DNA from 4 places in the Peribacillus sp. FSL E2-0218 genome. Region 2 is predicted to be linked to each of the others. Evidence: riboswitches for the same ligand, from Rfam matches in the RefSeq annotation. Region 2 holds a riboswitch; each other region holds the start of a gene.
The links. A riboswitch is a leader RNA that binds a small molecule or an ion and turns the genes downstream of it on or off. The one in region 2 is predicted to bind thiamine pyrophosphate.
Positions count from the first base shown of each region.

Region 1: another riboswitch for thiamine pyrophosphate. It lies ahead of tenA (thiaminase II); the one in region 2 lies ahead of tenA (thiaminase II).
Region 3: another riboswitch for thiamine pyrophosphate. It lies ahead of thiC (phosphomethylpyrimidine synthase ThiC); the one in region 2 lies ahead of tenA (thiaminase II).
Region 4: another riboswitch for thiamine pyrophosphate. It lies ahead of MHI53_RS17770 (ABC transporter substrate-binding protein); the one in region 2 lies ahead of tenA (thiaminase II).

Region 1 is NZ_CP150304.1:2,264,196-2,269,465, forward strand. It holds gene MHI53_RS10955 (pullulanase) at 1-799, shown strand, start outside; gene MHI53_RS10960 (LacI family DNA-binding transcriptional regulator) at 1,462-2,499, shown strand; TPP riboswitch at 2,983-3,110, shown strand; gene tenA (thiaminase II) at 3,240-3,923, shown strand; gene MHI53_RS10970 (ECF transporter S component) at 3,939-4,523, shown strand; gene MHI53_RS10975 (ATP-binding cassette domain-containing protein) at 4,536-5,270, shown strand, end outside.
Region 2 is NZ_CP150304.1:1,442,333-1,447,602, forward strand. It holds gene thiM (hydroxyethylthiazole kinase) at 1-703, opposite strand, end outside; gene thiD (bifunctional hydroxymethylpyrimidine kinase/phosphomethylpyrimidine kinase) at 700-1,506, opposite strand; gene thiW (energy coupling factor transporter S component ThiW) at 1,475-1,999, opposite strand; gene tenA (thiaminase II) at 2,012-2,701, opposite strand; TPP riboswitch at 2,795-2,899, opposite strand; SAM riboswitch class I at 3,049-3,152, shown strand; gene MHI53_RS06925 (Fur-regulated basic protein FbpA) at 3,314-3,502, shown strand; gene MHI53_RS06930 (aspartyl-phosphate phosphatase Spo0E family protein) at 3,654-3,941, shown strand; gene MHI53_RS06935 (GNAT family N-acetyltransferase) at 4,036-4,542, opposite strand; gene MHI53_RS06940 (GDSL-type esterase/lipase family protein) at 4,760-5,270, shown strand, end outside.
Region 3 is NZ_CP150304.1:845,825-851,094, forward strand. It holds gene MHI53_RS04095 (histidine phosphatase family protein) at 85-618, shown strand; gene MHI53_RS04100 (HAD family hydrolase) at 764-1,552, shown strand; TPP riboswitch at 1,668-1,783, shown strand; gene thiC (phosphomethylpyrimidine synthase ThiC) at 1,919-3,700, shown strand; gene MHI53_RS04110 (carboxymuconolactone decarboxylase family protein) at 3,946-4,311, opposite strand; gene MHI53_RS04115 (cytochrome c oxidase assembly protein) at 4,418-5,152, opposite strand; gene MHI53_RS04120 (DUF2243 domain-containing protein) at 5,190-5,270, opposite strand, start outside.
Region 4 is NZ_CP150304.1:3,687,920-3,693,189, reverse strand. It holds gene MHI53_RS17785 (amidohydrolase) at 1-255, shown strand, start outside; gene rarD (EamA family transporter RarD) at 303-1,232, shown strand; gene MHI53_RS17775 (protein-glutamine gamma-glutamyltransferase) at 1,292-2,122, opposite strand; TPP riboswitch at 2,350-2,459, shown strand; gene MHI53_RS17770 (ABC transporter substrate-binding protein) at 2,587-3,591, shown strand; gene MHI53_RS17765 (thiamine-binding protein) at 3,603-3,887, shown strand; gene MHI53_RS17760 (ABC transporter permease) at 3,884-4,666, shown strand; gene MHI53_RS17755 (ABC transporter ATP-binding protein) at 4,641-5,270, shown strand, end outside.

The DNA of each region.
Region 1 (5,270 bases), 820 kb from region 2:
CGGTGCAAGAGACGTCCAAACCATTTTCAATAATATCAAAGGACAGCCTGGAAATGTGTCAGAAGATGACCCTGGTGATGTCGTGCAGTACATTGCTGCTCATGATAATCTCACATTACATGATGTGATCGCCCAGTCAATTCAAAAAGATCCAGCCAAGCACGAGGAAGAAATCCAAAAGCGTATTAGAATCGGGAATTCCATGGTATTAACAAGTCAAGGTATCTCCTTCCTTCACGCAGGTCAAGAATATGGAATTACCAAACAGTGGAAAGATAAAGAGAAGCCAGAGGCGAAGTACACATACATGACTGATGAAAATGGAAAACCGTTTGAAAACCCTTATTTCATTCACGATTCCTACGATTCTACGGATGTAATCAACCAATTCGATTGGGAGGCTGTAACAAATGATACGATTCATAAGGAAACAATGGAATATACAAAAGGGTTAATTGAGCTGAGAAAATCGACCAATGCGTTCCGATTGGGTTCTCGCTCTCTCGTGGATTCTAATGTAACGATGATTGCCGCACCTGAGATTGAAGAGACCGATCTGGTCCTGGCCTATAAAAGTATTTCCACAGGAAAAAAAGGAAAAGATACCTATTATGTGTTCATCAACGCCGATGAGAAACAGAGATCGCTTACACTAGATGTAGATTTAAGAAAAGGTAAGGTACTTGTCGATGATGATGAAGCGGGCCGGAAGCAAGTCAAGAAAGTATCGGGCTTGACGGTGAATAAAAACCAAATCACCATCGATCCTTTAACAACGGTCGTGATTAAGCAGAAATAAGTGAAATGAACCCAAAAAGTTAGAATAGTTAGGCAACCATGAGGGCATGAAACCGGAAATCTTCCGGACTCATGCCTTTTTATTTCACTTTAATTCACTGATGATTGTAATAATGTATGTAATTTTCCAGTTTTTCTTTGGAATGCTCCATAAAATTCTGTAAATAAAGTAATTCAGATTTTAATAAGCCGAAGAAGTTTTCCATCACAGTGATGTCGAGACAATTTCCCTTCCGAGACATACATTGTGTAATCCCGTATGTCTTCAAGGTATGTGAATTTGATTTCATCTGGTAATGCCAGACTTGATCCGAATGAAGGATGCGTGAATCTTCCAATTCCAATCGCATAAGGACCTGGTCTACCATCTGGGAGACTAAAGGTTAAATTGGACTTGATTGGATATTGCAGGCGATGATTTCTCCAATTAAATCCAGAGAATACACCAATGGATTTAGCTATCCTTTTAACCCTCTCTGTACCTTGAAAATATCTTTGTACAGCTTGTATTTAATGTTGTGGTGTGAATTTGGCCATAAAGAAACTGCACCTCCAATAGATAGACGTTTTTTTCTAACAATTGGGGTGCAGATCAGATACCTGCCTGCGTTTTTTTGAAAATTATGGTACGATTTGTTTATTAATAAGTCGGAGGGGTGGAAGATGCTTCAGGAAAATATCAACATTAAATTCATCGCGGAGAAGGCGAATGTTTCCATCGCTACCGTATCAAACGTGATCAATTCCAAGGGCAGGGTATCAGTGGAAACAGCCCTTCGTGTGAAAGAGGTCATCGACAGTTATCAATATAGCGGGAACCTGGCTGCCAAAAATCTTCGGACAAGGAAGTCCTACCTATTTGGAGTGGTCGTTTCTCTTTTACAGCCGGAAGGTAGGATTAAGAATAACCTGTTTTATTGGGAGTTGGTCTCAGGGATTGAATCAAAGGCAAGGGAAAAATCATTTGATATTGTCCTTAAGGGAATCGAATCCCCCGAAGAACTGACAACCTTTATAACTCAAAGGAACCTGGATGGACTGATTCTTGTAGGTGCGAAATCGGATTCGCCAGTTGTAGCAAAAGTGAAAGAGCTGGATCTTCCGATTGTGTTTTTGGACAGCTACTTGGATGAGTCGGCTCCTTTTCAAGTAGGGATTGATGACGCATTCGGCGGACGCGTCGCAACCGAGCATTTGTTATCACTTGGTCATCAGCGCATAGCCCTCATCACTGGGGACTTGGAGCCGGACTCTGTGAACGGACGGCGGTTTCGTGGATACCGATCTGCGCTTCAGGAAAATCGCAGCTTTGACCAAAATCTCATATTCGAATCAGACACGTCCGCTCAAGGCGGTTTTGAAGCGACTGAAAAGATAATAACAGAAACAAATGCCACTGCCATCCTTTCTTTTTCAGACGTGTCCGCCTTAGGGGTGTACAAATGCCTGAACGAAAAAGGTTGTAAAATTCCTGACGATTATTCTGTAGTAGGGTTTGATGGATCTTACTTTTCTACTTTTATGACGCCGACTTTAGCAACAGTCAAACAGGATGTAGGGGAAAAAGGTGAAAAAGCCGTAGATTTACTCTTTTTACAAATAGAAGATGCAAATCGTCTCAAACAACAATCGCGAATTTCGCTACCTGTTACATTTATGGTAGGGAGTAGCACAGCTCCTCCTAGATCAACACGCCGCTGATCTGTTGGAGGGGCCCTATCTTATCCGCTTTGATTCCTTTTCCATGAGCTCTAAAAAAAAATCAGCAATAAGGCTGGATGTTGCCATACCTCTTTATTTCATGATAATCAAGGAAATTGACAAAAACGGCCACCACCGAGGAAATGATTGATACACAGATTGATTTAAGAAGAAACTACAAAAATCGTGTCATGAAAAAATGAAGCTTTGGAAAGATGATCATATCAAAAATATTGATTAAAGTTAGATGGTGCAAATACACCCAGCAGCTAATAAAGATACTATCGCTAAACCAGCTCCAAAAATCATTGAATTAACAAAAATATCTTTAAGTGCCATAATAGTCCAAATTGACGAGTAATCCGCCAACCTTGGCAAACTAGCAATCCAACCTTATAAGGTATCGGCCAGAAAACTTTTCTAATCTGTTTGACAATTTAATTTATCGTGTTAATATAAAGGCAACTGCATGATATATACAATTTGTACCACTAGGGGTGCTTTATTGGTAAAAGCTATTTTACCTGAGAAGCTGAGATTAAAGTATGACTTTAAGACCCTTAGAACCTGATCTGGTTTATACCAGCGTAGGGAAGTGGGGGCTGGAACAATACGTTTTTGTATTATTTCAAGTAAAACCACTTTCTTACGTCAAAGAAAGTGGTTTTTTATTTGCCAAAAAAAAGGAGGTTCTTTCACGGTTCAGTCTTTAAAAAAATAAAAATTTGGAGGAAATGATGATGAAGTTTTCAGAGGAAATTCGGCAGGAAGTGGATCATATTTGGGAAGCGAGTTTTAATCACCCATTTGTTAAAGGAATAGGTGATGGTACATTACGTTTGGAATGTTTTCGTTTTTATGTTTTGCAAGATGCTTATTATTTATCACATTTTGCTAGAGTTCAAGCATTAGGGGCAGTCAAAGCTCCAGATTTACATACAACCAGCAGGCTTGCCGGCCATGCACAAGGTACATATGAAGCGGAGTTGAAGCTTCATGAGAATTTTTCTGAGAGATTAGGAATCACAAAAGAAGAAAGGGATGATTTCAAGCCTGCACCGACTGCTTATGCCTATACTTCCCATATGTATCGTGCGGCTTATTCGGGACATTTAGGAGATGTTATTGCAGCGATCCTGCCGTGTTATTGGCTGTATTATGAAATAGGTGAAAAGCTGCAGGGGTGCATACCCGATGAGCCGATTTATCAAGAATGGATAGCGGCGTACGGTGGAGAGTGGTTCCGCACCTTGGTGGAAGAACAAATTGCGAGGCTTGATGAGATTGCTGAAAAAGTAACGGATGCAGATAGAGAACGGATGAAAGAGCATTTTATCCTTAGCAGCCAGTATGAATATTCATTTTGGGAAATGGCTTACGATTTGGAAACATGGCCGGTGCATAAGGAAACACTAGAAGTGTAAAGGAGATTAATAACCATGAAAAAAGGGTTGAAATTAACGGATGTTTTAGTCACGATCGTGATTGCTGTAGCATTTGGGATCATCTATATCCTCTGGGGTTCGATTTATTATTTCGCTAAACCATTGGGGTTACATGTAGATCAACTTATTTATGGAATGTGGTTTATTGCTGGTCCCGTAGCCTTTTTAATTTTACGGAAACCGGGTGTGGCACTTCTGGCGGAGATAGCTGCAGCTTCCGGTGAATTCTTTCTAGGTTCGCCATGGGGGCTGACCGTCCTCTTATATGGGGTCGTGCAAGGGTTGTTCGCGGAGCTGGTGTTCATGGTGTTCAGATATAAAAAATTCAATATGTCAGTGGCTGTATTAGCGGCGATCGCTTCTTGTTTGGGTTCAGTCTTCATGGATTTTGCATATGGGGAAATTGGAGCGCTCTCTACCTGGAATCTATCGTTATTCATGATAGCGAGGTTCATAGGTTCCGTTTTCTTTGCCGGTGTGACTGCTTACTACTTAGTTAAGGTTTTAGAAACAACAGGGGTAACGAATCTTGTACGTCCAGTTTCTAGTAAAGATTATGCAGAGCTGGATCAAAAGTAGAGGTTGATGTGTATGGAACAAATCGTTTCTGTTGAGAAGTTAAGAATGAAATTTCCTGGTGATGAGTCCATGATCTTCAAGGATCTATCGATCTCATTTGGGAAAGGTGAAAAAGTGTTATTGTTGGGACCATCAGGATGTGGAAAGTCGACCCTTTTACAAGTGTTAAGTGGATTGATTCCGAATTCCATTGAAGTGCCGTTGAAAGCGGGAAAATTGAAGTGTCCTTCCTCATGGGGATATGTTTTTCAAGATCCTGATAGTCAGTTTTGCATGCCATTTGCCGATGAGGAAGTTGCTTTCGTTCTCGAGAATCTTTCCGTCCCTAAGCAAGAAATGAAAGAGAAGATCCAACATCACCTTCATCAAGTTGGATTGAACTTAAGAGCTATTCATACAAGTATTGATACATTATCAGGCGGCATGAAACAGCGTCTGGCAATCGCTTCAGTACTGGCCCTTGAACCAGAAGTTCTGTTTTTAGATGAACCGACTGCCATGCTCGATCCGGAAGGAACAAAAGAAATGTGGGAATTATTGAAGGAAGTCGGTAGAGGTAAAACGGTTATTGTAGTGGAACATAAAACTGACCATGTTTTAGAATTCATTGATCGAATCGTGCTTTTTAATGATGAAGGTCAAATTATTGCTGATGGCCCAAAAGACACCATTCTTTCACGGTATAAAAATGAAATGAAAGAACATGGGATATGGTTCCCTGGTGTTTGGGATGAGTATGTTAAGAAT
Region 2 (5,270 bases):
TTTCAGCAGCGATCTCCCCTGAAATGCTCATCGTCGAGATTCCGGCAACTGCTGCAGCATAATAGTCGTCCGTGATTCCGGAAAAGGCGCCGATAAGTGCGGTGGCCATACATCCCGTGCCTGTTACATTCGTTAATAGAACGTTCCCGTTATCAATGAGGGATGTGTGCTTCCCGTTACTAACAGCGTCGATAGCCCCGCTGACCACGACGACACTATTCAACTCCTTTGCCGCAGCTGCAGCAAGAGCCTCATTGCTAATCGCCAGTTCCTCTGAGTCGACTCCCCGTGTAACGATATCGCCGCCGATCAAACGGTGAATCTCGCTCGCATTACCGCGGATGATCTGGAAGGAGACCTTCTTTAGAAGCTCACTGGCTTTCTCTGTTCGATACGGTGTGGCGCCGACTCCCACAGGATCCAAAATGACCGGGATATTTCTGGAGTTTGCCGTCCTACCGGCTATCTCCATGGCTTCCAGGGATTTTTCATCAATCGTACCGAAATTCAGGACAAGTGCATCCGCCAACTTGACCATCGCTTCGACTTCCTTGGGACTGGATGTCATCACAGGTGATCCACCGATGGCAAGCGTGGCATTTGCACAATCGTTGACCGTAACAAAGTTGGTGATTTGGTGTACAAGTGGTTTTCTTTCTTTTACCTTTTCAAACAAGTCAGCTGCCGAAAACTTTATATTCATATGGATTCACTCCGTTCTTTTTTTGAAAATGAATGAAAATGATGGACAGGCCCATGTCCCCCTCCTATTGAAAAACTATTCCGTATCGCTTCGGAGATATACAGCTTGGCCTGCACGATCGACTCTTGCAGCGATTGTCCATTAGCCAAGTTGGATGCAATGGCGGAGGAGAGGGTACAGCCAGTCCCGTGAGTGTTTTTCGTATGGATTCTTTCTCCTTTTATCCAGTGAAAGTTCTTTCCATCATAAAAGAGGTCGTTTGGGTTTCCCTCTGCATGCCCCCCTTTAAGTAAAACGGCATTGGAACCCAATTCAATCAAGGATAAACAAGCCTTGTAAAAGTCTTGCTCCGTTCGAATCGATAAACCAGTAAGTACCTCCGCCTCCGGTACATTAGGGGTGATGAGCGTTGCAAGCGGGAGCAAGTTCGTTTTTAGGGCAGTAACGGCTTTTCCGTCCAGCAAATGGTGGCCGCTTTTGGAAATCATGACTGGGTCAAGGATGACGATGGCCGGTAAGTAGGTATTAAGAGCTTCAGCGACTGTTTCGACGATTTCTTTTGAACCAAGCATGCCGATTTTTACTGCATCGACGTGTATATCTTCGAAAACGGCAGCCATTTGATCAGTGATGATATCCGTGTCGATCGCCTGAACGGAACGAACTTCCTTTGTGTTTTGTGCAGTGACGGCCGTGATGACGGACATCCCGAAGATCCCATGTGCAGAAAATGTTTTGATATCGGCTTGTATCCCTGCGCCGCCCCCTGAGTCAGAGCCTGCGATGGTTAATGCTTTTTTCATGGAAAAACCCCTTCACATAAGTATTTTTCAATAATATTTTCAGTAAAATGAAAGCGAAAATGGCACCTGCCATTGAACTAAGCATAAAAGCTGGCATAATGCCAAAAAGAGCTGCTTTTTCCCCTAAGAGGAGTACCGCGATCGGATAACAGGCAAGCGAACCTAGAAGGCCGGTCCCCGTCACTTCCCCTAGACAGGCGAAAGTCAATCGCTTGGTTTTACGGTAAAGGAACGCAGCCAGCAGTGCACCGATCATACTGCCAGGAAAGGCGAAAAGTGATCCCGTACCAGATATATTTCTCAACAAGGAAACGAGGAAAGCTTGCGTAACCGCATAGGCAGGGCCGAGTAAAACAGCTGTCAGGACATTGGCCAGGTGCTGAATCGGAAAAGCTTTCACAAATCCTACCGGGATGAATATAAAGGAACTGGTTATAGTCGTTATGGCTGTGATCATTGCCGTCAACGTCATTTTTCTGATTGTGTTGATCATCATGTCTACGACCTACAAGGGCCAATCCTGCTCATTTTGAACCATGTCCCAGAATAAATATTCGTAGCGGGAGGTCACCAAGAAGTGCTTTTCCAGTCTCTGCAGTTCTTTTTCAGGCATCCCTTCCGTCAATTCCTCCAATAAAGCAATCAGCCACTTATGTGCTTCACCGAATTCTGGGGAGGAATAGGATTCAATCCATTTTGCATAGGGGTTGTTATCCAAATTCTTGCCATTTCGTTCTTTTAAAAGCAGACCGATTTCATAATAATCCCAGGCACAAGGGAGAAGACAGGCGATTAAATCTGCCAAAGTACCATGTTGAGCAGCATTCAGCATGTAACCCGAATAGGCAAGGGTAGTGGGAGTAGGTTCCGTATCTTCCAATTGCTGTGAAGTAATTCCGAACTCCAAGGCATAATGCCTATGGATATCCATTTCGACCTGTATCGTTTCATTCAAGATTTCCGCAAACTTTGCCATGGTTTCAACATTATGCGCTTTAATGACACCTAAAGCGAAAAGCTTGGAATAATCCATCAAATAGATATAGTCCTGCTTCAAGTAATAAGCAAACTTATGTTCAGGAAGCGTTCCGGTTCCGATAGCTTGGACAAAGGGATGTGAATGGTTCCTTTCCCAAATTTCCTTTGCGCGTGCATGAAGTCTGTCACTGAAGGTTTCTGTTTTAATATTTTTCATGTTCATCCCCCTTTATATGGAAAGATTATTTAGGGCCAATAAAAAACCCCCGTTCCTGAATAACGGAACGGGGCAGATGGATATAGCCGGAATGGGCGATCTCATCCACTTTCCTCCGCCGGTATGAGCCGGTTCAGGTTCAAAGGGTCCGGAAATTACTTCCATCTCAGTCTTGACAAGACTCCCCTAGTGGTGTGCATTGTATGTAATTACTGCCATCATATCAGAAAGCCAAGAAAATGCAACCCGCCTTTGAAAGGGAAGAGAGTGGAAAAAAGGGGAACGAGGCAATTGACTTTTGTGAATTATTGGGATAAGATAATGTTCACATCATTTATATAATTGAATTCTTATCCAGAGAGGTGGAGGGACTTGGCCCTATGAAACCTCGGCAGCAGACCCATATGGGAACTGTGCTACATCCAACAAGCGATCGCTTGGAAGATAAGAAGAGCCGTCCGGACCCTGTCAGCCTCTTCTTTAATTGAAGAGGCTTTTATTTTTGTAAAATAGTGTTTAAGGACATAATAGAAAAGGTATATATAATTTGGTGAAATTGAAACTTGTTAAGGTAGCTTAGGCTTTAAGCTGACAAGGAAAGGAGCCATTAATATGGCAGAAGTATTTAAGTGGATCGAACAGAGGAAGGCGTTGCTGATAGAAGAGCTATTGGCGAAGGGTGTATACAAAACCTCTGATGAAAGGCACCTTTATGATGCCCCTTTAAAAGTATTGGAAGATGAATATAAGATCGTTATAAATAGGTCTGATAGCGAGTCTCCTACAGAATGGATGACATAGCAAGAAGCAGGCGATCATTCAATAAAGATCATGTATATAGAAGTATAGAAGGAAGCATTCGCAGTGTACAGTGGTGAATGCTTTTTTATATGGAAAGATTGTTGTCACAAAAAATACATATTTTAAGGATATTATAGGAGTTTTGTCACATTTGACCGCTAAAATAACACATTTTTACCACTCGAAAATAGTTGATTTTAACTACGAGTTTCATTATGATGGAAAGTGTAAAAATATTGAATATATGGGAGGTGTATATAAATTGCTTTCCAAAAAGGTTACCCCTGAAAGAATAGAAGAGAAGAGACAAGAGATGATGGAGTTGGCAAATATTTTTGGTATAAACAGTCTTCTGACGATTCAAGCTAGTCAAGAATTGGATATCCTTTTAAACGCGTTAACGAAGAATAGGAAAGCTGAATATTCAGGAAATTCCTAGGTTTTCTTGAATTCGTGAATCTGGTATACACATGATGGTGGAGTTTTCCGTGTAAACAAAAAAACTATTGCTGAAAGCAATAGCTTTTGAATAATCATGCTTCTATACGTTTACCAAGGATGACCAAATCCCGTTCAACGCCATCGAGCTCGGCAACTTGCGGTAAGTGCGCCCATTCTTCAAAACCAAATTTGGAGAAAAGCTTCATGCTAGGTAAATTATGAGCAAATATGAAACCTAATAGAGTCTTCACCCCTAATTTTGGGCTTACTTCAATCGCCTGTTGAATCGAAACCTTTCCGATTCCTTTTCCCCGGAAATAATCATCGATATAGATGCTGATTTCCGCCGTAGCATTGTAGGCGGGCCTTCCATAGAAAGATTGAAAGCTCATCCATCCTGCGGTTTGTCCTTCAAAAGTAATGATATATAGCGGTCTGCTTTCTGAATTATGCTCCTCAAACCATTTAACCCTCGATTGTACAGATATCGGGTCCGTATCTGCGGTGACCATTCTGGAGGCAATTGTGGAATTGTAAATTTCCACAATTTTAGGCAAATCCGATAATTCAGCCTCTCTGAATTGTATGTACTCGTTCATCATAAACTCTCCAATCCATTCCTTTTATTAACATCCAGAAGTTCCTATTGCATAATTTGATAGTGAATTGTGGACATAACCAAATCATCTGAAAGTTTTATATTATCATACACCTTCTCCTCATTATCTGCCAATTCATTTTAATTGTTACTTATGCTCATTTTTGGGTATGTAACATATAAAATGCTTCTTAGATATAAAACAAAAGGAGAAACGAATGAAAAAATTAACTGGATTATTAATGATTGTCCTCATTATTTGTTTTGTCGTATATGAATTTCAGCAGGCTGGGGCGTCGAACCGTGTACAGCGGGTCATGGCTTTTGGCGATTCTTTAACATACGGTAAGGGAGATAAGCATGGGGAAGGCTATGTAAAAGGCTTAAGGGAAGAACTAAACAATCCTGAGTCGGATCAAAAAGTCAGCTTTTGGAATTATGGGATTAAAGGGCAGGAAACGGATGGCGTCCTCGAACAGCTCGATGATTACCGAATCCATACAAAACTCGATAAAGCGGACACTTTCATCGTCTATATCGGCACGAATGACTTCATCAATAGTAACGGCGGCGACTTGACCGAAATAAACGATCGGAAAATCGACGAGGGCAAGCGGGAATACATCAGGCATCTAAAACGGATCACGGAAACACTTTTAAAGGAAAATGATAAGGCCGATATCCTGGTAGTGGGCCTGTATAACCCGATCATTGGCAACCGAAAGATCG
Region 3 (5,270 bases), 600 kb from region 2:
TAGAGGCAATGCATTTGTCTTGGTTATATAAAATACATACTGAATCAATCAATAAAAGAATTTGCATGATGAAGAGGAGTACATATGAAAATTGGGTTGGTAAGGCATTTTAAGGTGGCACATGAATTCCCGACCGGGAGATCCGTGTCGGCGGATGACATGAAGCAGTGGTTCATCGACTATGATGCTGCGGATATCATTTATGGATCGACTTCATTAGGTCAGGCGGAGTGGGAGGAATGCTATTGCAGCGATATGCCGAGAGCGGTCAAGACAGCGGAACATATTTTCCCTGGCACGATTCATTTTATGGAAGAACTGCGGGAAATCCCTTCCCCACCCCTAAAAGGGGAGTTGAAGCTGCCGTTCATCCTTTGGGCCATTTGGATTCGCTGCTGCTCTGTCATGAACAAGCAAACGAGAGCGGAAATAAAGCGTGCAAAGCGGAGGATCAATAAAGCATTGGACGAGATCTTTGCGAAGGGGGAAAGGGATGTCTTGATCGTGAGTCATGCCGCACTTATGGTCTTTTTAAGGAAAGAGTTGATAAGACGGGGGTTCGGCGGTCCCCAATTCAAGCTTGCCAGCAATGGAAGGCTGTATGTTTTCGAAAGGTGATGAATGAGCATTTAAGCTTCTCAACCAGGAAAGCAGAAAGTTACTGTCATTTTCCGAATAATTATTCATTTCCCCATGATTGTAGTTTATGATTGTACTAATGTAATTTTAGCGAATTCCATAATGGGGAAAGAGGTCGGATATTTTGATTAAGGCAGTTTTTTTTGATTTGGATGATACATTACTATGGGATCAGAAAAGCGTGAAAGAGGCTTTTGTTGCCACATGCGAAGCGGCTAGGGAGAAATATGATTTAAATGTCGGCGAGCTTGAAGACGCGGTGCGAAAGGAAGCGCGTGAGCTTTACTCTTCTTACGATACATATGCATTTACACAAATGATCGGAATCAACCCTTTTGAAGGACTGTGGGGAAATTTTAACGATGATCATGAGCAATTCCGGAAGATGGCGGAGATTGTACCGGCTTATCGCAGTGAAGCTTGGACGAGGGGCTTGAAGTCATTAGGTATCGATGACCCTGAATTCGGCCTTGAACTGGCAGAACGTTTTCCAGCGGAAAGGCGTAAAAAACCGTTTATCTACGAAGAGTCCTTCCAAGTTCTGGATGAATTGAAGGGGAAGTACAAATTACTTTTGCTGACGAATGGTTCACCAGAACTGCAGAATACCAAACTTGAAATCACACCGGAACTGGTCCCTTATTTTGATCGAATCGTCATCTCAGGAGCGTTTGGCCGCGGTAAACCGGATGCGTCCATTTTTGAGCATGCTTTGAAAATCATGGAGCTGGATAAAGATGAAGTATTGATGGTCGGCGATAATTTGATGACGGACATCCTCGGGGCATCGAGAGTGGGTATAAAGTCGGTCTGGATAAATCGCGAGGATAAGGAACGGACTGAGGTGGTTCCAACCTATGAAATCAAGCATTTGAAGGAGATCTTCCCTATTCTTGAGAGCCTGGAAGATTAAGTCATTGATCTCGATTGCTTAATGATTCAGGGAGCGGATGATAGAAATATTAGGACTTTAAAATGATTTACAGAATGAAACGGGTGAGATATAGTTACCCTGTGTTCGATTATATTGTTCAGACTAGGGGTGTCCAATAAACGTTGGGCTGAGAGAGAAGCGCGTAAAGCTTCTTAACCCTCAGGACCTGATCTGGTTCATACCAGCGTGGGGAAGTTAGAATCTACTAAGCAATGACGATACATGGGGTCATTTCTGTAGTCATACTAACGTCAGCCAGGTCTTGAATCGGAGATCTGGCTTTTTCGTGCGAAAATGAATTGGATTTTGTCCTTTTTAAATCAATTAAAAAGGAGAAATGAAATCATGATGGGTAATTCAGTAAACGACTTGAACGTTTCGATTATGTCCAGTTTTGCAGGAAGTAAAAAAGTGTATGTAGAGGGATCCAGACCGGATATTAAAGTACCAATGCGTGAAATTACGCTAAGTCCGACTACCGGGACCTTCGGTGAGGAGGGAAATCCGCCTTTACGGGTGTATGACACGAGCGGTCCCTATACGGATACGGCATATCCGGTGGATATTCATAAAGGCCTCGACCCGATCAGACGCAGCTGGGTCCTGGAGCGTGAAGACGTCGAGGCCTATGATGGACGGGAAATAAAACCCGAGGATAATGGATACAAAAAAACAGGGTCACAATCCAATGCCGATATCTTTCCAGGATTGAAACGGAATCCGTTACGGGCGAAGGTGGGGAAAAATATTACCCAGCTCCATTATGCACGCAAAGGCCTCATTACACCTGAAATGGAGTTCATCGCGATTAGGGAAAATGTCGACCCCGAGTTCGTGAGAGAAGAGGTAGCGAGCGGAAGGGCGATCATTCCTGCAAATATTAACCACCCTGAAAGCGAGCCGATGATCATCGGACGTAATTTTCACGTGAAAATAAATGCCAATATTGGAAACTCGGCCGTCAGCTCATCGATTGAAGCCGAGGTGGAGAAAATGACTTGGGCGACCAGGTGGGGAGCAGACAACATCATGGACCTTTCCACAGGGAAGAATATCCATACGACACGGGAATGGATCATCAGGAATTCGCCGGTGCCAGTTGGAACGGTCCCGATCTATCAAGCGTTGGAAAAAGTGAATGGAATTGCAGAAGACTTAAATTGGGAGGTCTTTCGGGACACGTTAATCGAGCAGGCTGAGCAGGGAGTCGATTACTTCACCATACATGCTGGTGTGCTTTTGCGGTATATCCCCCTAACGGCAAAGCGGGTAACGGGGATCGTATCCAGAGGCGGGTCGATCATGGCTCGATGGTGCCTGGCCCATCACAAAGAAAGCTTTCTCTATACTCATTTTGAAGAGATTTGTAAAATCATGAAGGCATATGATATCTCATTCTCATTGGGAGACGGGCTTCGTCCCGGATCGATTGCAGATGCGAACGATGAAGCACAATTTGCAGAATTGGAAACATTGGGGGAATTGACGAAGATCGCTTGGAAGCATGATGTTCAAGTCATGGTGGAAGGTCCTGGACATGTGCCGATGCATTTGATCAAGGAAAACATGGATAAGCAGCTGGAAGTGTGTCAAGAAGCCCCGTTCTATACTTTAGGGCCTTTGACAACAGACATAGCTCCTGGCTACGATCACATTACATCGGCGATTGGTGCTGCAATGATTGGCTGGTTTGGAACGGCCATGCTCTGTTACGTAACACCTAAAGAGCATCTGGGCCTTCCGAACAAGGAAGATGTTCGAGTCGGTGTCATTACTTACAAAATTGCCGCCCACGCAGCTGACCTTGCAAAGGGCCATCCGCATGCACGAAAACGTGACGATGCCCTCTCCAAGGCTAGGTTCGAATTTCGGTGGAGAGATCAATTCAACCTTTCCCTCGATCCCGAAAGAGCTGTCGAATACCATGATGAAACTCTGCCGGCTGAAGGTGCCAAAACGGCACACTTCTGCTCCATGTGCGGACCTAAATTCTGCAGTATGAGAATTTCTCAGGACATACGTGATTTAGCGAAAGAAAAGGGGCTCGGTTTTGAAACCGTAATTGGCGAAGGACTAAAAGAAAAAGCGAATGAGTTCAGGAAAACGGATGGAACCATCTATCAATGATTGGTGAGAGGCAGAATTCGCTGAATCGGGTCATCCAAATAAAAGGTGAAATGAAAGTACTGGAAGCAAAATTGGAGCAACTGAAGAAAGAGCTGAACATGCTTCGGGAAAATTGCACGCATGAATTTGAAAAAAAAGACTATATACAAAAATGCATAAAATGTCACTTAATCGAAAGTCTGCATTGGTAGAGATTATTCATTGGGAAAGGAAAAGGGATAGGACCAGTCCTATCCCTATCTTTATTATTGTTTCATCTGATTGATTTCCTGGATGCACTCCTGGACGAGGGTCACTGCCTGACTCATGGTCGCACCTCCGCCGAATGCCGCTGTAACACCAACGGCTTCAAGGATTTCCTGTTCCGAACAGCCTTGATCCAGGCACCCTTTAGTATGATAGATGATGCAGTATTCATCTTGTGAGTACAAACTGATTCCCAATGCGATAAGCTGTTTTTCCTTTTTGGTCAATTGACCTTCTTTAAAGCACTCTTCCGTAAAGGAATTGAATTTCTCGGCAAGGTCGGGCATTTTCTCCGTAAAGGCACCAATTCCAGCCTTATAATCATGAAGAGCATTTTCAGTAGAATTCTTTGCTTCAAATTCCATTTTCCATTCAGCTCCATCCTAAGTTTAATTCATCAAAAATTAGTATGAGCCAAATGGAGCCTGATTAATCAAGAAACATCGGAGTTTATTATTGATCTTTTTGTCGCTAAATGGCAATTGATTCCTTCGGACGGGCAGCTTTGAACCATTGGCAGCAAAGGATGCAGATAAGCACAAGGTCAACGGCATCACCTGCATAGTACATTAACATTCCGCCACTCTCTGCCTGTTCCTTCATGACTCCGCTAGGTGGATGGGCATATATGTATTTAGAAAGGATATCATGTCCGGCCAATGAAAGGGCAAACACGATCATCCGGAACTTGAAGGTGAGCGGGTGCGGTGCCGGATCGATGTAAATCATGGAGGCAGTGAATAAATAGCCCGCTGCGAATACATGGAAATGCACCAATGCGTGCAGCGTGATATTGTGCTGCATCGCCCCATACAGGCCAGTCGTATAGAGGATCCATAGCCCGCCAATATTGAGAATGGACGCAGAGATGGGGTGGCTTATAATCCGCAATGGCCAGCTTTTCAACAATCTAGATAGGCGGCGGGCCGATTGCACATCCAACGTTCTAAGAGCAAGTGTAATGGGGGCGGCGAGTACCAAGAGAATGGGTGCAAGCATTCCAAGCAATAAATGGCCGACCATGTGTGCCGTAAAGTCCATATGTGCCCGAGCGGCTATGGGGCCGACTATTGCAGAGGCTGCACTCATGACGCCAAGAATCCAAAACAACGTGCGCGATAATGGCCATTTTTTATATCGGCGTCCTGAATATAAGGCAGCTCCTATATATATCAAGATAACTAGTGCGAATGATCCCAACAGCATCGGTTCAAACCAAGCGCCGCCATCATGAAGATGTCCGTCACTGTGCATGATGGTTGTCCGCTTTCACATTAAGTAAGCTGCGCCGTGTCCGGATGATCAAGACAAGGCCGAACAAAAT
Region 4 (5,270 bases), 2.2 Mb from region 2:
TTGGCTGAAAGGCTTACCGTTTTTGAGGCATTTTCTCTATATACGAAAGGGAGTGCCGCGGCTATAGGCCAGGGAAAGCGGCGCGGTATGATCTTCAAAGGGTATGATGCCGACTTTACCGTATTTGATTTGGATGTCTTTGCAGTGAAGCCTGATGATCTCCTAACAGCTCAAGCGGTCATGACGGTCATTGATGGCAGGATCATGTATGATGAAAATAACAGTTGCAAAACGAGTCATCGGAATGCAGAATAGGTAGATGGTTTTAAAAGATCAAGGAATGAATGGAAAGAAGGCAGGTTATGAAAGTGAATGAACAAAAAGAAGGAGCGATCTATGCCGCTCTTTCTTATATGATGTGGGGAATTGTTCCGGTGTACTGGAAATTCCTCCAGGGGGTCGGTGCAACAGAGATACTGGCGCAAAGGGTATTATGGTCTTTCGTCTTCATGCTGGTATTATTGATGTTCATGAAAAAATGGCAAGCGTTTCTTGACTATGTCAAGAATATAGTTCGTAACCCTAAACTCTTTATAGCTTTACTTACAGCGTCACTGCTCGTTACAGCTAACTGGGGAGTATTCATCTGGGCCGTTAACTCCGGCCGGATTCTCGACACCAGCCTTGGCTATTATATCAATCCGCTAGTCAGCGTCCTCTTGGGCGTGATCGTCTTAAAGGAAAAATTGAGCGGAGCGCAAATCATGTCGTTCGCGCTTGCCGGAATCGGTGTTTTGATCCTTGGGATTCATTTTGGCACCATTCCCTGGGTCTCCCTTGTCTTGGCGATGACCTTTGGATTGTATGGATTGGCGAAAAAAATGATCAAGGCCGAATCGGCGATCGGGCTGACGCTAGAAACGATGATGGTGACGCCCCTCGCCCTTGGTTACCTGATATACTTATCGGCCCAGGCAGACATGAAATTCTTTACAGCGGGGAGCACAGGCTTGCTGTTGGTTGGCGGCGGGATCGTCACGGCGCTACCTCTTTTATATTTTGCAAAAGGAGCAGAAAAGATCCCGCTTTCGATGCTTGGCATTTTTCAATATATCGCTCCGACCTTATCTTTACTGATCGGTGTATTCGTCTATCATGAAAGTTTTACGAAAGCACATCTTTTAGCCTTTTTGTTCATATGGTCAGCTTTGGCCGTTTATACGCTCTCCATCACGAAATGGGGGCAGGCAAGCGCCCGCAGGTTCAAAGGCAAGAGGAATATGGGTGCATGAATGAAAAAGATGCTTGGCGGAGCTTTTCCTCCAAGCATTTTTTTATGCAGGGCCATGCATCAGGATAGGTGAAACGTCGAACCTATTTCAGAAACGATCAAATCAGGGAGGCTCTCGAGTCGGGGGACCTGTTCTTTGCGGATGGGATAGGGTTGGACCGTGTCAAAATAATAGGAACTGTCAAGGCTAACGATATGGTCTGTCAGGTAGGCCGATATGGTTGCATTCGATTTTCTATTATCGTTTAACTCATCAATGATTCCTTTAGAATTGGTAATGCCGATCCCGTGGCCAAAAAAGAGATTTTTCCCTAATAATATCGCATTTTCCCCTTGCCATTCAGGCGTTTTTTCATCATGTTCCGGGTTTTTGAAATACACGCAGTCCCCTGGTAAATAATCGGTGCCGCGGTGAACGAGCAGGATCATATTCGTTGGGGGATGCCAGTCATATAGCACGAGGTCTGAAAAAAGATAGTCAAACTTCCGCGGGCCGATTACATCCATGATCCCCATTAAGAACGTGACGACTATTGCTGTCCCGCATTCGAAAGCATATAGCGTTCCACTTTGGAAAATATCTGCAATGGCAACATGGGGGGGAATTCCTGGCTGGAGGGTGAAGGTGCCATCCTTTGCGAGGTGCCAATATCGTTGATTTGTTTCCGATTCATCGAGTGTAGCAAATTCTGCACCGCTTTTATCTAATGAAATGGCTGCCTCCATGACTCGAAGCCTCAATTGAATGTCGAAATTAAGTTCCTCCAAGTTCCGGTATTCAAAAACGGTCGCATATCCCGCCAGCAATTGTAGCAGTTCCAGCGCCTTGGCAGATGGTATACCTGGCTGGAGTTGACTGATATCTAACCATTTGTGATTAATCTTGATCATGATCATATCCACCTTTTGCTTATGAGTTATGAATCTGGTACATGGAAATGTCTGCAGGTCATGGTCATTATATGATTATCCGCATGGAAGTGATTATGTGAAGGAGGAAAAGTGCCGGTAATGAAGCGTGTTTCGGATGGCAGGTGTAGGGGATTTTTTAACGGAAGCAAATTAGTTTTCCCTTTTCGCGATGAATTGATATAATGATAGAGAAAAGTCCATATGTGCGAGAAATGTAGGGGAGCCAGTAATGCTGGCTGAGATTGCGTCCTTTAGATGCTGACTCTTTGAACCTGATCTGGATGGTGCCAGCGGAGGGAACATATTATGACAGATTTTCCGTTTTGTATGTTAACGTCCGAATTCATCTTCGGGCGTTTTTTGTTTTATGATTGGCAAAATGCACCTGGCGCCCTTAATATTCCTGCATGTGGATCTTATACGATGAGTAGGAGGATACCCGCTTGAATAAATTTTTGCCATTGCTGACTTCGTTGTTCCTTTTAGCTGGATGTGGCGCCGGCGGAACGAACGAAAAAGATGAAGCAACAAAAAAGGAAGATAATGAAGGAATGAAAAAAGTATCGGTCGTTCTCGATTGGACACCGAATACAAACCATACAGGATTGTATGTAGCCAAGGAAAAGGGGTATTTTAAAGAACAAGGATTGGATGTCGATATCATCATGCCAGGTGAAGCCGGTGCGGATAAGCTGGTGGCCTCCGGGAAATCAGAATTTGGCGTAAGCTACCAGGAAGGCATTACCCAGGCCCGCGTCCAAGGTGTGCCGATCGTTTCACTGGCTGCAGTCATCCAGCATAATACCTCTGGATTCGCATCTCCAGCGGATAAAAACATTAAATCCCCTAAGGATTTTGAAGGGAAAACATATGGTGGCTGGGGGTCACCGGTAGAAAAGGCCATCATGGATTCGCTCATGAAAAAAGTAAATGCGGATGTAAATAAAGTCGATATCGTCAATACAGGGGATGCTGATTTTTTCACCTCAGTTAAAAGGGATGTAGACTTCGCCTGGATTTATTATGGGTGGACAGGTGTCGAGGCCGAGCTGAGAAATGAAAAGCTGAATATGATTTACTTGACCGATTACTCGGATAAGCTCGATTACTATACGCCTGTTCTGACAACGAACGAAAAGCTGATCAAAGAAGATCCAGAAACGGTTAAGGCATTCGTTCATGCAGCTTCTGAAGGGTATCAGTTTGCGATTGATGATCCCGATGCGGCAGCGGACATTTTAATGAAGGCCGCTCCGGACCTGGATGCCAAACTAGTGAGGAAGAGCCAGGCGTGGCTTGCGGATAAATATCAGGATGATGCTCCGCGCTGGGGTGAACAAAAGCTTGATATATGGAAGAATTACAGTGATTGGATGAGAGAAAATAAGCTTCTTGAAGGTGATTTTAAACCTGAAGAGGCGTTTACCAACGAATTTTTACCTAATTAGGAGGAAAAAAAATGGCCAGTTCTTTAATCAGTATACAAATTATTCCTAAAGGTGAAAATGTCATTCCTTTAGTCGATGAAGCAATCAAGATCATAGATGAATCAGGTGTCAAATACGAGGTTCACCCCCTGGAAACAACCATGGAGGGCGAGCTTTCCCAGCTATTTGCGGTGATAGAAAAAATGAATCAAAGAATGATTGAACTAGGTTCGCCGAATGTCATTTCCCAAGTCAAAATATTATATCAGCCGAGCGGGATCACGATGGATACGTTGACGGAGAAGTATCGGGCATGATCGGAAGAAGGATTTGGAAGAAGGGGGCTCCCTTCTTTCTTTTAGTATTGCTGCTGATCGCATGGGAGTCAGCGACAGCGATATTGAAAATCGAAAAATGGCTGCTTCCTGCTCCATCTGCCATTTTCATTGAAGGAATCGAGTCTTTTCATAATCTATTGGGACACCTATTATCAACGACCGAGCTTGCGATATCCGGTTTTTTAATTGGAAGCTGTATCGGCTTATTGATTGCTGCGGCCTTACATCTGTTTTCAGGTGTGAAAGATGCCGTCTATCCCTTGCTCATTTTGTCACAGAATATTCCCATCATCGTGCTGGCACCGCTTTTAGTGATCTGGTTTGGCTTTGGGATGCTGCCTAAGCTCATCGTCATTTCGCTTGTATGCTTTTTTCCGGTTGCCGTTGCCTCATTGGATGGCCTGCGCCAGACACCGTATGAACTCAAGCATTATTTTAAGATGATGGGAGCGGGAAACAGACAGTTGTTTTGGAAGCTCGAACTTCCCCACTCGATTCCGTCCATTTTCTCCGGCCTCAAAATCTCGGCGACCTATAGTGTAATGGGTGCAGTCATTTCGGAGTGGCTCGGGGCGAAATCCGGGATTGGCGTATATATGACACTCGCCTCCTCGGCGTTCAGGACCGATCGGGTGTTTGTAGCCATTTTCATCATTATGGGAATGAGCCTGCTCTTTTTTGGAATCATCACCCTACTGGAGAGGTACCTTGTTTCATGGAAGCGGAAGGAGGATGAAAAGCATGCATCTGGAAATTAAAGACGTTTCCTATTCCTTTGATGGTAAACAGAATATTTTAGAGAAGCTGAATGTTCATGTGGGGGAAGGGGAATTCGTCACGATCCTTGGACCATCCGGCAGTGGAAAAAGTACATTGTTTCACTTGACCGGCGGCATTTTGAAGCCGGACCATGGCGACATTTTACTCGACGGAAAGAAAATAAATGGCTTAAAAGGCCATATAAGCTATATGCCCCAACAGCCCTCGCTATTACCTTGGAGAACGGTTATGGAAAATGTCCTGCTAGGAAGTGAACTTGCCGGGGTTAAAGACAAAAAAAGAGCCAAGGCCTTGTTGATCAAAGCAGGGTTGGGAGAGTATGAACAAGCATATCCGCACGAATTATCCGGCGGCATGAAGCAAAGGGCCGCATTTATCCGAAGCATCTTGAGCCCTCAGGATTTAATGTGCCTTGACGAACCCTTTTCCGCTTTGGATGAACTGACTAGGGTGCAGATGCAAAAATGGCTGATGTCATTTTGGGAGGAATATCGGCGGTCGGTGCTTTTCGTTACACATAGCATCGATGAAGCGGTGTTCCTTTCCGATAGGATATACGTGTTATCATCCAAACCGGCATCT